One region of the Pseudomonas sp. PDM14 genome, then DNA from elsewhere that is predicted to be linked to it. Evidence: predicted binding sites of a transcription regulator. Region 1 holds the regulator's gene; the other holds the start of a gene.

Evidence for each region. The regulator sigma-54, encoded in region 1, starts transcription at its own class of promoters, with help from an activator protein. The targets are predictions, from matches to a motif close to ANTGGCATNNANNTTGCTNT.
Region 2: a site for sigma-54 is predicted at 4,478-4,497, ahead of IB229_RS16140 (CmpA/NrtA family ABC transporter substrate-binding protein). Genes of this name have one in related genera too.

The regions. Positions count from the first base shown of each region.
Region 1 is NZ_JACVAQ010000003.1:307,952-315,317, reverse strand. Features, by position in the region: gene mlaE (lipid asymmetry maintenance ABC transporter permease subunit MlaE) at 1-707, opposite strand, end outside; gene IB229_RS21090 (ABC transporter ATP-binding protein) at 707-1,516, opposite strand; gene IB229_RS21085 (KpsF/GutQ family sugar-phosphate isomerase) at 1,763-2,737, shown strand; gene IB229_RS21080 (KdsC family phosphatase) at 2,738-3,277, shown strand; gene lptC (LPS export ABC transporter periplasmic protein LptC) at 3,286-3,855, shown strand; gene lptA (lipopolysaccharide transport periplasmic protein LptA) at 3,842-4,390, shown strand; gene lptB (LPS export ABC transporter ATP-binding protein) at 4,390-5,115, shown strand; gene IB229_RS21060 (RNA polymerase factor sigma-54) at 5,263-6,759, shown strand; gene hpf (ribosome hibernation-promoting factor, HPF/YfiA family) at 6,917-7,225, shown strand; gene ptsN (PTS IIA-like nitrogen regulatory protein PtsN) at 7,239-7,366, shown strand, end outside.
Region 2 is NZ_JACVAQ010000002.1:747,652-755,017, forward strand. Features, by position in the region: gene IB229_RS16110 (CmpA/NrtA family ABC transporter substrate-binding protein) at 1-95, shown strand, start outside; gene IB229_RS16115 (ANTAR domain-containing response regulator) at 117-695, shown strand; gene IB229_RS16120 (polysaccharide lyase family 7 protein) at 885-1,994, shown strand; gene alaC (alanine transaminase) at 2,155-3,393, shown strand; gene IB229_RS16130 (hypothetical protein) at 3,433-3,822, opposite strand; gene IB229_RS16135 (transcriptional regulator) at 3,945-4,271, shown strand; gene IB229_RS16140 (CmpA/NrtA family ABC transporter substrate-binding protein) at 4,637-5,920, shown strand; gene ntrB (nitrate ABC transporter permease) at 5,938-6,792, shown strand; gene IB229_RS16150 (ABC transporter ATP-binding protein) at 6,803-7,366, shown strand, end outside.

The sequences.
Region 1 (7,366 bases):
CTGATGCCTTCGGAGGTCGGCTCGCAGTCATAGCCCTGGAACACGGCGATCCAGGTCACCACGAAGGCAAATACGACGCTCTTGATCACGCCGTTGAGCACATCGTCCATGAAGTCCACGCTGTTCTGCATGTTCGACCAGAACGACCCCTCGTACACCCCCAGCCAGTCCACGGCGACCATCGCCCCGCCCCAGATACCGACCACGCTGAAGATCGCGGCCAGCAGCGGCATGGAGATGAACCCGGCCCACAGACGCGGGGCAATGATGTACTTCAGCGGATCGACACCGATCATTTCCAGGCTGGAAATCTGCTCGGTGGACTTCATGTTGCCGATCTCGGCCGTCAGCGCCGAACCGGCGCGACCGGCAAACAGCAGACCGGTCACCACCGGGCCCAGCTCGCGTAGAAGAGTCAGGGCAACCATCTGCCCCACCGCTTGCTCAGACCCGTAGGCAGTCAGAATGTTGTAGCCCTGCAGCGCCAGCACCATGCCGATGAACAGGCCGGCCACCACGATGATTGGCAGCGACAGCACACCGATCGAGTACAGCTGGCGAATCAGCAGTTGAGTGCCGTTGCGCAGGCCGCTGCGACCGAACAGAGAACTCAGGAGGAACAGCAGCGAGCGCCCCAGAGTGCCGACCACGTCGATCCCGGAGCGGCCGAACAGGCGCACGCGCTCGAGCGGAGAAGACTTACGCATCAAGGCGCTCCCAACAGGTCGTCAAGGTAATCCGGCGCGGGGTAATGGAACGGCACCGGGCCGTCGGGAATCCCCTTCATGAATTGCTGGATGCGCGGGTTGTCCGAACTCATCAGTTCCGCCGGGGTGCCCTGACCGAGCACTTGACCATCACCAACCACATAGAGGTAGTCGGCAATGCTGGCGGTTTCGGCCAGGTCGTGGGACACCACGATGCTGGTGATACCCAGTGCGTCGTTGAGCAGGCGGATCAGGCGCACCAGCACGCCCATGGCGATCGGGTCCTGGCCGACGAACGGCTCGTCGTACATGAGGATCTGCGGGTCCAGGGCAATCGCCCGGGCGAGCGCGACGCGCCGCTTCATGCCGCCGGACAGCTCGTCCGGCATCAGTTCGACAGCGCCCCGCAGGCCCACGGCCTGCAGCTTCAGCAGCACGATGTCGCGAATCATCTCGTCAGACAGGCGGGTATGCACGCGCAGCGGAAATGCCACGTTTTCGAACACATCGAGATCGGTGAACAGTGCGCCGCTCTGGAACAGCACGCCGAACTGCTTGCGCATGTCGAACAGATCGGCTCGCGACAGGGTCGGCAGATTCTGCCCGTTGACCCAGACTTCACCGGCGGCGGGCTTGAGCTGCGCGGCGATCAGGCGCAGCAGCGTGGTCTTGCCGCAGCCGGAAGGCCCCATGATGCCGGTGACCTTGCCGCGCGGGATACGGATATCGACGTTGTCAAAGATGGTGCGGGCGCCACGCTTGAAGGTCAGGCCCTTCAACTCGACAGCGTAAGCATTATCGGCGCTCATCCAAACTCCTTGTGAAACGGCCATTCCCTGGAACAGACGCAGCATTCCCGAACCGGGACACTACGCACACAGGCTGGCCGAACAGGGCGCGCAATATACCACTGCCGCCTTGCGCGCCCCAAGGCGCTGCAATGATTTCAGGCAATTGCGGCCTACTGCGCAGCACGTCGATACCATCAGGGGTGAGGCATTCCACCTTTCCCGTTATAATCTCGCACTTTTCTGCCGGCCACCGTGAACCCTGCCATGAGCCAGTCCAGCGATCTGATCCAGTCCGCCCAACGCACCATCCGCCTCGAACTGGAGGCCATTCAAGACCTGCTCGCCCGCATCAACGGCGACTTCGTCCGTGCGTGCGAACTGCTGCTGGCCTGCAAGGGCCGCATCGTCGTGGTAGGCATGGGCAAGTCCGGCCACGTCGGCAACAAGATTGCCGCCACCCTGGCCAGTACCGGCACACCAGCGTTCTTCGTGCATCCGGCCGAGGCCAGTCACGGCGACATGGGCATGATCACCCGTGACGATGTCGTGGTTGCCCTGTCCAACTCCGGCTCCACTGCCGAGATCGTCACCCTGCTGCCGCTGATCAAGCGCCTGGGCATCACCCTCATCAGCATGACCGGCAACCCGGAATCGCCGCTGGCCAAGGCCGCCGAAGTCAACCTGGACGCCCGCGTGGCCCAGGAAGCCTGTCCACTGAATCTGGCACCCACTTCTTCCACCACCGTATCACTGGTCCTCGGCGACGCCCTGGCCATTGCCCTGCTCGAGGCCCGCGGCTTCACCGCCGAGGATTTCGCCTTCTCCCATCCCGGTGGCGCACTGGGCCGCCGCCTGCTGCTCAAGGTGGAGAACGTCATGCACGCCGGCGAACGCCTGCCACTGGTTGGCCGGGGCACGTCGCTGCGCGATGCACTGCTGGAAATGACCCGCAAGGGCCTCGGCATGACCGTGATCATCGAAGCCGACGGCAAACTGGCCGGGATCTTCACCGACGGCGACCTGCGTCGCACCCTGGACAAGGGCATCGACGTGCGCAATGCGATCATCGACGACGTCATGACCGTGCACGGCAAGACCGCCCGCGCCGAGATGCTCGCCGCCGAAGCGCTGAGAATCATGGAAGACCACAAGATAAACTCGCTGGTCGTGACCGACGACGCCGACACGCCTGTCGGCGCCCTCAACATGCACGACCTTCTGCGCGCCGGAGTACTCTGAATGAGCGATGCAGCGAAACACGATGAACTGGCGCAGCGCGCCAAAGCGGTGAAGCTGGCGATCTTCGACGTCGACGGTGTGCTCACCGATGGCCGCCTGTACTTCCTCACCGACGGCAGCGAATTCAAGACCTTCAACACCCTCGACGGCCACGGCATCAAGATGCTGATCAACTCCGGCGTGCGCACCGCGATCATCAGCGGACGCAAGACGCCGGTGGTCGAGCGCCGCGCGCAGAACCTCGGCATCCAGCACCTGTATCAGGGTCGCGAAGACAAGCTGGTGGTGCTCGACGAACTGCTCGGCGAGCTGGGCCTGAGCTACGAACAGGTCGCCTACCTGGGCGACGACCTGCCCGACCTGCCGGTGATTCGCCGCGTCGGCCTGGGCATGGCGGTAGCCAGTGCGGACGGTTTCGTTCGCCAGCACGCCCACGGGGTCACGGCGGCACGCGGCGGCGAAGGTGCCGCACGCGAGTTCTGTGAATTGATCATGCGCGCCCAGGGCAGTCTAGACGCCGCCCAGGCCGCCTACCTCTAGGATCAGCCATGTTCGCCAAACTGCGCCGCCCCGTGATTTTCACCCTGATCGCCGCCCTGCTGGTCGCCGTTGGCTACTGGAACATCCGCCCGGAGAGTTTCATGGAGCGGCAGACCGTCGCCGAGGCCGAAAGCGCGGTCGACTTCTACGCCATCAACGCCAGCACCCAGCAATACCAGGAAGACGGCCAGCTGCACTACGAGATGACCGCCGAAAAACTGGAGCACCTCAAGGCCAGCGACGTGACCCTGGTGAGCAAGCCCGACCTGCAGCTGTACCGTGGCACGCCCTACCCATGGCATATCCAGAGCGCGCGCGGCGAAGTCGCCCCGGAGGGCAAGGAAGTCGAGCTGATCGACGATGTGCGCATCGCACGCACCGACGCCAAGGGCCGCCCCACCGTGATCACCAGCAGCCGCATGACGGTATTTCCCGATAAGGAATATGCGCAAACCCGGCAAGCCGTTAGAATCGAGGCCGCCAACGGGGTGACCACGGCAAAAGGAATGAAAGCGTACATGAATGACGGCAGGATCAACCTGCTGTCCAACGTAAGAGGCCAGCATGAGGTTCGTTAAAACCCTCCCCCTACTGTTCATCGGCCTCGGCGCAGCGCTTGGAAGCGCAAGTACCTGGGCCCTGCCAAGCGACCGCGATCAACCGATCCGCGTCCAGGCCGACAGCGCTGAACTGGACGACAAACAAGGCGTGGCCGTGTATCGCGGCGGCGTCGTCATCACCCAGGGCACCATGAAGATCACCGGCGACACGGTGACCATCACCCAGGACGCCAACGGCGAAGTCGAAGTGTTCACCTCGGTTGGCCGCCCGGCCTACTACGAGCAGAAACCGGCTGCCGACAAGCAGATCGTCAAGGCATACGGCCTGACCATCCAGTATTTCGCCAGCAACGAGCGCATCGTGCTGATCGACCAGGCCAAGGTGATTCAGGAAGGCAACACCTTCGAAGGCGAGAAGATCGTCTATGACACCCAGCGCCAGATCGTCAACGCCGGCCGCGCCAATGGCACCTCGGTAAGCACGCCGCGTCCGCGTATCGACATGGTCATCCAGCCGCGCAAGAAAACCGGCCAGCCGGAGCAAGGGCAGTAATGGCAACCCTGAAAGCGCAACACCTGGCGAAGAGCTACAAGGGCCGACAGGTCGTTCGCGACGTCAGCCTGTCCATCGACAGCGGCCAGATCGTCGGCCTGCTCGGCCCCAACGGTGCCGGCAAGACCACCTGTTTCTACATGATCGTCGGCCTGGTACAGGCCGATCAGGGGCGCGTGCTGATCGACGACCTCGACGTCAGCCACCAGCCCATGCACGGTCGCGCACGCGTCGGTATCGGCTACCTGCCGCAGGAAGCCTCGATCTTCCGCAAGCTGTCGGTGGCCGACAACATCATGGCCATCCTGGAAACCCGCAAGGATCTTGACCGCGACGGGCGCAAGGCCGCACTGGAGACCCTGCTGCAGGAATTCCATATCAGCCACATCCGCGACAGCCTGGGCATGAGCCTGTCCGGCGGTGAACGCCGCCGCGTGGAAATTGCCCGCGCCCTGGCGACCGAGCCGAAATTCATCCTGCTCGACGAACCCTTTGCCGGTGTCGACCCGATTTCCGTCGGCGACATCAAGCAGATCATTCATCACCTCAAGGCCAAAGGCATCGGCGTACTGATCACCGATCACAACGTGCGCGAAACGCTCGACATCTGCGAGACCGCCTACATTGTCAACGATGGCCAGCTGATCGCCGAAGGCGACGCCGAGAGCATTCTGGCCAACCAGCTGGTGAAAGAAGTCTACCTCGGACACGAATTCCGCCTCTGACACAGGCACGCGCTTCACTACATGGATGTTGTCAAGCCTAGGCAAAGCCGAAAGTTTTGGGCATATAATTTGCTTATTGGCGGCGCCTCGGCGCCCTGTAGTGAATGGCGCGCTTGCGCCAGCAAATAAGGTGCAAAGCTTCCTGCCATGAAACCCTCGCTAGTCCTCAAGATGGGCCAGCAGCTGACGATGACACCGCAGCTGCAGCAAGCCATTCGCCTACTCCAGCTGTCGACCCTGGACCTGCAACAGGAAATCCAGGAGGCCCTGGAGTCCAATCCCATGCTCGAGCGCCAGGAGGAAGGAGAGGACTTCGACAACTCCGACCCCATGGCCGACGGCAGCGAAGAACAGGTCAACCAACCGGTTCAGGAAGCGATCTACCAGGAAACCAACAGCACCAGCGCCGATTCGATCGAAGACGGCGAGTGGAACGAGCGCATCCCTAACGAGCTGCCGGTCGATACCGCCTGGGAAGACGTCTACCAGACCAGCGCCAGCAGCCTGCCGAGTAACGATGACGACGAGTGGGACTTCACCACCCGCACTTCCGCCGGCGAGAGCCTGCAGACTCACCTGTTGTGGCAACTCAATCTGGCGCCGATGTCGGATACCGACCGCCTGATCGCCGTGACCCTGATCGACTGCATCAACAACCAGGGCTACCTGGAAGAATCGCTCGAGGAAATCGTCGACGCCTTCGATCCTGAAATGGACGTCGAGCTGGACGAAGTGGAGGCGGTGCTGCATCGCATCCAGCAGTTCGAACCCGCGGGTATTGGTGCCCGCGACCTGCGCGAATGCCTGCTGCTGCAACTGCGTCAGTTGCCGGCAAATACGCCCTGGCTGGCCGAGGCCAACCGCCTCGCCGGTGATCACCTCGACCTGCTCGGCAGCCGCGACTACAGCCAGCTGATGCGCCGCATGAAGCTCAAGGAAGACGAGCTGCGACAGGTCATCGAACTGATCCAGAGCCTCAACCCGCGCCCCGGTTCGCAGATCGAGTCCAGCGAGCCGGAATACGTGGTGCCGGACGTGATCGTGCGCAAGCACAACGAGCGCTGGCTGGTCGAGTTGAACCAGGAGTCCGTGCCGCGCCTGCGCGTCAACCCGCAGTACGCCGGCTTCGTGCGTCGCGCCGACTCCAGCGCCGACAACACCTTCATGCGCAACCAGCTGCAGGAGGCCCGCTGGTTCATCAAGAGCCTGCAGAGCCGCAACGAAACCCTGATGAAAGTCGCCACGCAGATCGTCGAGCATCAGCGCGGCTTCCTCGAGTATGGCGACGAGGCGATGAAGCCCCTGGTCCTGCACGACATCGCCGAGGCGGTAGGCATGCATGAGTCGACCATCTCGCGCGTCACCACGCAGAAATTCATGCACACCCCGCGCGGCATTTACGAGTTGAAGTACTTCTTCTCCAGCCACGTCAGCACCTCCGAAGGCGGTGAATGCTCCTCCACCGCGATCCGCGCCATCATCAAGAAACTGGTCGCCGCGGAAAACGCGAAAAAGCCGTTGAGTGACAGCAAGATCGCTGGTTTACTGGAAGCACAGGGCATTCAGGTTGCTCGTCGCACAGTCGCCAAATACCGCGAATCCCTCGGGATAGCGCCTTCGAGCGAACGCAAACGACTGATGTGATGTGGCACTGAGGGAGGGCTTTTGCACAACCGGCCAGGCTGACGACACGCTTCCGCAGCGCGCCCCAGACCTGTTGTGCAAGAGCCCTCTCAGCCAGAGTGTTACGGTGGCAGGCCCGCTAGCCTGTCTCTTACACACGGCAACAAGGAGAAGCGGTATGCAAGTCAACATCAGTGGACATCAACTGGATGTGACCGACGCCCTGCGCGACTATGTCGGCGAGAAACTCAGCCGGCTGGAGCGCCATTTCGACAAGATCACCAATGTGCAGGTGACCCTGGAGGTCGAGAAGCTCAAACAGAAAATCGAAGCGACCCTGCACATCGCCGGAGGCGAAGTGGTCGCCAACGCAGAACACGAAGACATGTATGCGGCGATCGATCTGCTCGCCGACAAACTCGACCGCCAACTGATCAAGCACAAGGAAAAGCAGCTGGGTCGCCTGCAAGGCGCCGCAGCCCGCTGATACCTACCCACACATGATCCGACTCGAAAACATCCTGACCGCCGGCCGTTCCCTCGTGAACGTGCCGGGCGGCAGTAAAAAACGCGTTCTAGAACAGATTGCCAACCTGGTTGCGCGTGAATTGCCTGACCTCGATGGGCA
Region 2 (7,366 bases), on a different contig from region 1:
ACGGCACCGTCTGGGACGGCAGAGATCCGGCCGCCTACGCGCACAGCTTCGCCATCCACGCACGCAGCGGCAGCGCCGCTTCCATCGCCCTGTAACGCTGCGAGACGACGACCAAGATGCTACGAATTCTGCTGATCAACGACACCGCGAAGAAGGTCGGGCGCCTGAAGAGTGCGCTCATCGAAGCCGGTTTCGAGGTCATCGACGAGTCTGGCCTGACCATCGACCTGCCCGAGCGCGTCGAAGCCGTACGCCCGGACGTGGTGCTGATCGATACCGAGTCGCCGGGCCGCGACGTGATGGAACAGGTGGTCCTGGTCACCCGCGACCAGCCGAGGCCGATCGTCATGTTCACCGACGAGCACGACCCATCGGTGATGCGCCAGGCGATTCAATCCGGGGTCAGCGCCTACATCGTCGAAGGCATCCATGCCCAGCGCCTGCAACCGATCCTCGACGTCGCCATGGCCCGTTTCGAGAGTGACCAGGCCCTGCGCGCGCAGCTGCAGGCCCGCGACGAACAGCTGGCCGAGCGCAAGCGCGTGGAACTGGCCAAGGGCCTGCTGATGAAGATGAAGAGCTGCAACGAGGAAGAGGCCTACACGCTGATGCGCCGCCAGGCCATGAGCCGCCAGCAAAAGCTGATCCAGGTGGCCGAACAGATCATTGCCATGCACGACATGCTGGGGAACTGAACAGCCGATCCGCCGCGCTGCTGTTTCGCCTATGCCAGGTGACGCCCGGCTGAAAGCACCCGGCCGCGGCGAACCAACGGCCTGCGGGCGAGTCTGCTCAGAAGGCTCGCCACCCCGGCGGGCCCGGCACGCATCCACCTCGAAGGGGGCAGTCTTGAGCGAACGTGCCCTTTTCGAGGATGACCACGCATGCAGACACAATCCCGTCCCTCGCGCCTTTCGGCGCGCCGCCAGGCCCTGCTCGGCGCCCTGCTACTGAGCGGCCTGCTCGCCGGCGAAACCCAGGCCGACCTGTACAAGGGCGTCCCGCCGGGCGGCAACTTCGCCCTGGAAAACTGGAACATCACCGTGCCTGCCGATGCCAGCGGCGGCACCGCGGGCAAGGCGGTGACCATCCCGCCCGAGCAACTGGCGGGCAAGCAGGGCTACCAGTCGACCTGGTTTCGCACCGACAGCGACGGCGCCATGACTTTCTGGGCGCCGCTCAACGGCGCCACTGCCGGCGGCTCCAGCAGCCCGCGCGCGGAGCTGCGCGAGATGCTCGACCCGGGCAACCTCAGCGTGACCTGGAACGGCGCGGGCAATTCGCTGCAGGACGCCCTGGTCAAGGTTACCCAGGTGCCCAGCGACGGCATCGTCATCGTCGGCCAGGTCCATGGCTACGGCAGCGCGCCGCTGATCCTCCTGTACTACCGCTACGACGCCAGCAAGCAGACCGGCCGCGTGATCGCCAAACTGCAGGGCCTGCCGGAACAGGGTCCGCCCTTCACCAACCACGTGCTGGCCGAGAACATCCGCCTGGGCGAAGCCTTCACCTACCAGATGCGGGTCAGCAACAACGTGGCCATGGCCTCGGCCAACGGCGGCCCGGTGGCACGCATGCCGATGGACCCGGCCTGGAACAGCGAGACGTTCTACTTCAAGGCCGGTGCCTACCTGCACATGCATGGCGACAGCGCCACCGAGGGTGGCCGCGCGAAGTTCTACCGGCTCGCCGCCAGCCACCCCAACGACGGCCTGCTGGTCAACAGCCCGGCCGCACTGACCAACGCCACCGCCGAGCAACCGTACCTGGTGCAGCTGTCCAGCACCGGCGGCCTTGGTGGCGCCACCTGGAAACTGGTCAGCGGCCATCCGCCGGCCGGCCTGCGCCTGTCCCGCGACGGCGTGATCAGCGGCACGCCGCAGGCGCGCGCGGTGTCCACCACGGCACACTGGTTCGTTGCCCAGGTGCAGGACGTCAACGGCAGCACCCACCACAAGAAGTTCTCGATCCTGGTCCGCGCCGCGGGTAACTGATCGCGCGTCGCGTCGCCGCCACGGCGAATTCGCCAGCGTTGCCAGGGACGGCAAATCGGGCTCGACAAGCCACCCTGGCTGCGCTTATCTTCGCGCCCTGGCCACCGCAGTGGCCAACGTCGCTCGGACGGTTCCGGGCGCTTACGTATCCGAGGAAAGCATGGCTGACCAAGCTAAGCGCCGCTTTGCGCGCATCGATCGTCTCCCCCCCTACGTTTTCAACATCACTGCCGAACTGAAGATGGCTGCCCGTCGCCGTGGCGAGGACATCATCGACTTCAGCATGGGCAACCCCGATGGCGCCACACCGCCGCACATCGTCGAAAAACTCTGCACCACCGCCCAGCGTGACGACACCCACGGCTACTCCACCTCGCGTGGCATTCCGCGTCTGCGCCGCGCCATTTCGCGCTGGTACGCCGACCGCTACGAGGTGGAAATCGACCCCGACGAGGAAGCCATCGTCACCATCGGCTCCAAGGAAGGCCTGGCGCACCTGATGCTGGCCACCGTCGACCATGGCGACACCGTGCTGGTGCCCAACCCGAGCTACCCGATCCACATCTACGGCGCCGTGATCGCCGGCGCCCAGGTACGCTCCGTGCCGCTGGTACCGGGCATCGACTTCTTCGCCGAGCTGGAACGGGCGATTCGCGAATCGATCCCGAAACCGAAGATGATGATCCTCGGCTTCCCGTCCAACCCGACCGCACAGTGCGTAGAACTGGACTTCTTCGAGCGCGTGGTGGCCCTGGCCAAGCAGTACGACATTCTCGTGGTGCACGACCTGGCCTACGCCGACATCGTCTACGACGGCTGGAAAGCCCCGTCGATCATGCAGGTGCCGGGTGCCAAGGATATCGCCGTGGAGTTCTTCACCCTGTCCAAGAGCTACAACATGGCGGGCTGGCGGGTGGGCTTCATGGTCGGCAACAAGGAGCTGGTCAGCGCCCTGGCGCGGATCAAGAGCTACCACGACTACGGCACCTTCACCCCGCTACAGGTCGCGGCCATCGCCGCCCTGGAAGGCGACCAGCAGTGTGTGCGCGACATCGCCGAACAGTACCGGCAGCGTCGCAACATGCTGGTCAAGGGCCTGCACGAAGCCGGCTGGATGGTCGAGAATCCCAAGGCCTCAATGTACATCTGGGCGAAGATTCCCGAGCAGTACGCCCACCTGGGTTCGCTGGAATTCGCCAAGAAGCTGTTGATCGAGGCCAAGGTCTGCGTGTCGCCGGGCATCGGCTTCGGCGACTACGGCGATGACCACGTGCGTTTCGCCCTGATCGAGAACCAGGACCGTATCCGTCAGGCGGTGCGTGGCATCAAGGCCATGTTCCGCGCCGACGGTCTGCTGCAACCGGCACCCGCCAAACCACGCAAGACCCCGGCGGAGTGAAACCGGCGAGGCGGCAGCGCACGGCTGCCGCCTCGTTTCTCAGCCCGAGTAGTCCAGCGCCGTCCAGGCCCGACTTAGGCCATTGGCGATCACGCAGCCGGGCCGCTCCAGTTCCTCGTTGTAATCCTGTGACAGCCGCGTGACCTCGCCTTCACCACCCTCGCGCTCGGTCAACCACTGCACCTTGCCGCAGTTCGGCGTCTCGATCACGTAGCTGGCGGAAATGCGCGTGTGCTGCCCCGGCAGCTTGATCACGTCCAGCACCCGACCATGTTCCTCGACGCGCTTGCCGTCGGAAACCAGTACCGCCCAGGCATCACCGCCCTCGATCACCAGATAGGCGCCATTGGCCTTGGGCTGTTCGAGCTGTGGCTGGGCACAGCCTGCCAGCAGAGCCAGTAGCAGAATCGTCATCAGCTTGTGGTGCATATAGGCAGCTCCTGTTCCGGTGATCTCGACGGCACTTGAGCTGTACTATTATCCAGTAGTGTTTATTTGTACAGTACTTTTCGTTTACTCTTTTGCGGCCGTGGAACCCAAGGAGACTGACCATGCTGGACGTACTGCAGTTGAAGAACAAAGTGAACCAGATGCCACTGGACAGCATTCGCCCCATGGTTGCGGAACTGCACCTGGAGGGGCTGGTGACAGGCAGCAAGACGCCGTTCCGGCGCGTGCACTTCAACACCTGCTTCGCCGAGATCGAAGCGCTGCTGCAACGTGCCGGCTATCACCGCCAGCTCGATGTGGTCGGCTACCAGGGCCTGGCCTACGCCCTGTTCGATCCCGCGCGCTGGGAGGCGGTCACCGTGCTGCGTTGGCTCAAGGACTACGTCGAGGAAACCCAGCGCCGCTCGCCAGCCGCACTCAGCCACTGAGTGGCTGCTCCACCGCGCGAACCAAAAGCGCACAGGAGCGGCCGGGCGTGCACGGCGATGGCTCGTAAAGGGCATGCACCGGCTGTCGCGTAGCGCCGAGCCGACGTAGCCGGAATCTCGCAGAACCCGGCTAAGCCCCTGTTCTACAAGCACCATTCCTATCGGCAGCAATCCTCCTCGGACCCGTTCCCTCTCGCCCTCAGCAAGCTGGCAAGCCCTTTGCAATAGCCCGTGCAGACTCCTGCGAAGCACGCCAACGGCGGCGGGCCGCGGATCACGGACAACGGCGTCCGTCAGAGAACCCTCCCCCATCGGGTCTCTCTGGCGTACGCCGTTTTTATTTGCCCATGAAAAAGGACCACAGCATGAGTGATCGTGATTCCAACGACCCGATGAACACCAGCCGCCGCAATTTCCTCAAGCACTCCATCGCCATTGCTGGCACCGTGGGCGGGGTCGCCGCGCTGGGTCTCGCCGCGCCCGGTTTCCTGCGTAGCGCGGCCTATGCCGCCGGTTCCGATGCCCCGGAAAAGGCCGCACTGAAGATCGGCTTCATCCCCCTGACCGACTGCGCCTCGCTGGTGGTCGCCGCCACCCAGGGCTTCGCCGCCAAGTACGGCCTGAGCATCACCCCGAGCAAGGAGGCCTCCTGGGCCGGTGTGCGCGACAAGCTCGGCACCGGCGAACTGGATGCCTCGCACGTGCTCTACGGCATGATGTACAGCTCGCAGCTCGGCCTCGCCGGCCCGCAGAAGGACATGGCCGTGCTCATGGGCCTGAACCAGAACGGCCAGGCCATCACCCTTTCCAGGCAGCTCAAGGAAGCCGGCGTAACCACCGGCGCGCAGCTCGCCGCGCACATCAAGAAAGGCGGCACGCCGCTGACCTTCGCCCAGACCTTCCCCACCGGCACCCACGCCATGTGGCTGTACTACTGGCTCGGCAGCCTGGGCATCAACCCGCTGTCGGACGTCAAGACCATCACCGTGCCGCCACCGCAGATGGTCGCCAACATGCGCGTCGGCAACATGGACGGTTTCTGCGTCGGCGAGCCCTGGGGCGCACGGGCGATCACCGACAAGATCGGCTTCACCGCCGTGACCACCCAGCAGATCTGGGCCGACCACCCGGAGAAAGTCCTCGGCTGCTCCCGCGAGTTCGTCGAACAGAACCCCAACACCGCCCGCGCGCTGGTGATGGCCCTCCTCGATGCCAGCCGCTTCATCGAAGCCAGCGCGGAGAACAAGAAGGCCACCGCCAAGCTTATTTCCGGCAAGGCCTACGTCAATGCGCCAGCCGAGGTGATCGAGCAGCGCTTTCTCGGTCACTATGAGGACGGCCTCGGCAACAGCTGGGAAGACCCGCACGCCATGGCCTTCTGCAAGGACGGTAGCGTCAACTACCCCTACCACTCCGACGGCATGTGGTTCCTCACCCAGTTCAAGCGCTGGGGCCTGCTCAAGGACGACCCGGACTACGCCGCCGTCGCCGCTGCGGTGAACCAGACCAAACTCTACGGCGAAGCCGCCAGCGCCCTCGGCCTGAGCGTGCCGAGCAGCCCGCTGCGCAGCAGCACGCTGATCGACGGCAAGGTCTGGGATGGCAGCAACCCGGCCGCCTACGCCCAATCCTTTGCGGTTAAGGCCTGACTTTCGGAGGTGTACAGATGAATGCTCGACTGAAAACCCCGCTGAGCGTGGCCAGCGCCGTCCCCGTCACGCCCGTTCGCCGCCCGTTGCCGGGCACGGAGCTGTTCGCCAGCGCTATCAGGCTGCTGGTCCCGCCACTGCTCGGCATTGCCCTGTTCATCGGCGTGTGGGCACTGATCGCCGCGCGCAGCGAGGGCCTGCCGGGCCCGCTGTCGACCTGGCTGTCGGCGCTGGAGCTGTTCGCCGATCCGTTCTACGACAACGGCCCGAACGACATGGGCATCGGCTGGAACATCCTCCACTCGCTGGGCCGCGTTGGCCTCGGCTTCGGCCTCGCGGCGCTGGTCGGCATCCCGCTGGGCTTCGCCATCGGCCGCTTCACCTTCCTCGCCCGCATGCTCGCACCGGTCATCAGCCTGCTGCGCCCGGTGTCGCCGCTGGTGTGGCTGCCGATCGGCCTGCTGGTGTTCGAGAAGGCCGGGCCGGCGTCGATCTGGGTGATTTTCATCAGCTCGATCTGGCCGATCATCCTCAACACCGCCGCCGGCGTCGCCAGCGTGCCGCAGGACTACCTCAACGTTGCCCGCGTGCTCAAGCTGTCGGAATTCAAGGTGCTCACGCGCATCCTGTTTCCCGCCGTGCTGCCGCACCTGATGACCGGCATTCGCCTGGCCATCGGCGTGGCCTGGCTGGTGATCGTCGCCGCGGAAATGCTCACCGGCGGCACCGGCCTGGGCTTCTGGGTGTGGGACGAGTGGAACAACCTCAACGTCGAACACATCCTCATCGCCATCATCATCGTCGGTCTGGTCGGCCTGGCCCTGGAGCAGTCGTTGCTGCTGCTCGCCAAACGCTTCGACTACGCCAGCTAAGGAGTTCGCCATGGACAAGTTCGTCGAGCTGACCGCCGTCAGCAAACACTTCGAGACCAAGAAAGGCCGCTTCCAGGCCCTGGCCAACGTCAACCTGAGCATTGCCAAAGGCGAGTTCGTCTCGCTGATCGGCCACTCCGGCTGCGGCAAATCCACCGTGCTCAACCTCATCGCCGGCCTGCTCGAGGCCAGCGAGGGCGGGCTGATCTGCAACGGTCGCGAGATCGACGGCCCCGGCCCGGAGCGTGCCGTGGTGTTCCAGAACCACAGCCTGCTGCCCTGGATGACCTGCTACGGCAACGTCCACCTGGCCGTGGAACGGGTGTTCGGTGCCGACGAAGCCAAGGCCCAGCTCAAGGCCCGCACCGAGGCGGCGCTGCACATGGTCGGCCTCGATCATGCGATGCACAAACACCCCAGCGAGATCTCCGGCGGCATGAAGCAACGCGTCGGCATCGCCCGCGCCCTGGCCATGGAGCCCAAGGTGCTGCTGATGGACGAACCCTTCGGCGCCCTCGACGCCCTGACCCGCGCGCACCTGCAGGACGAGCTGCTGCGCATCGTCGGTGCGACC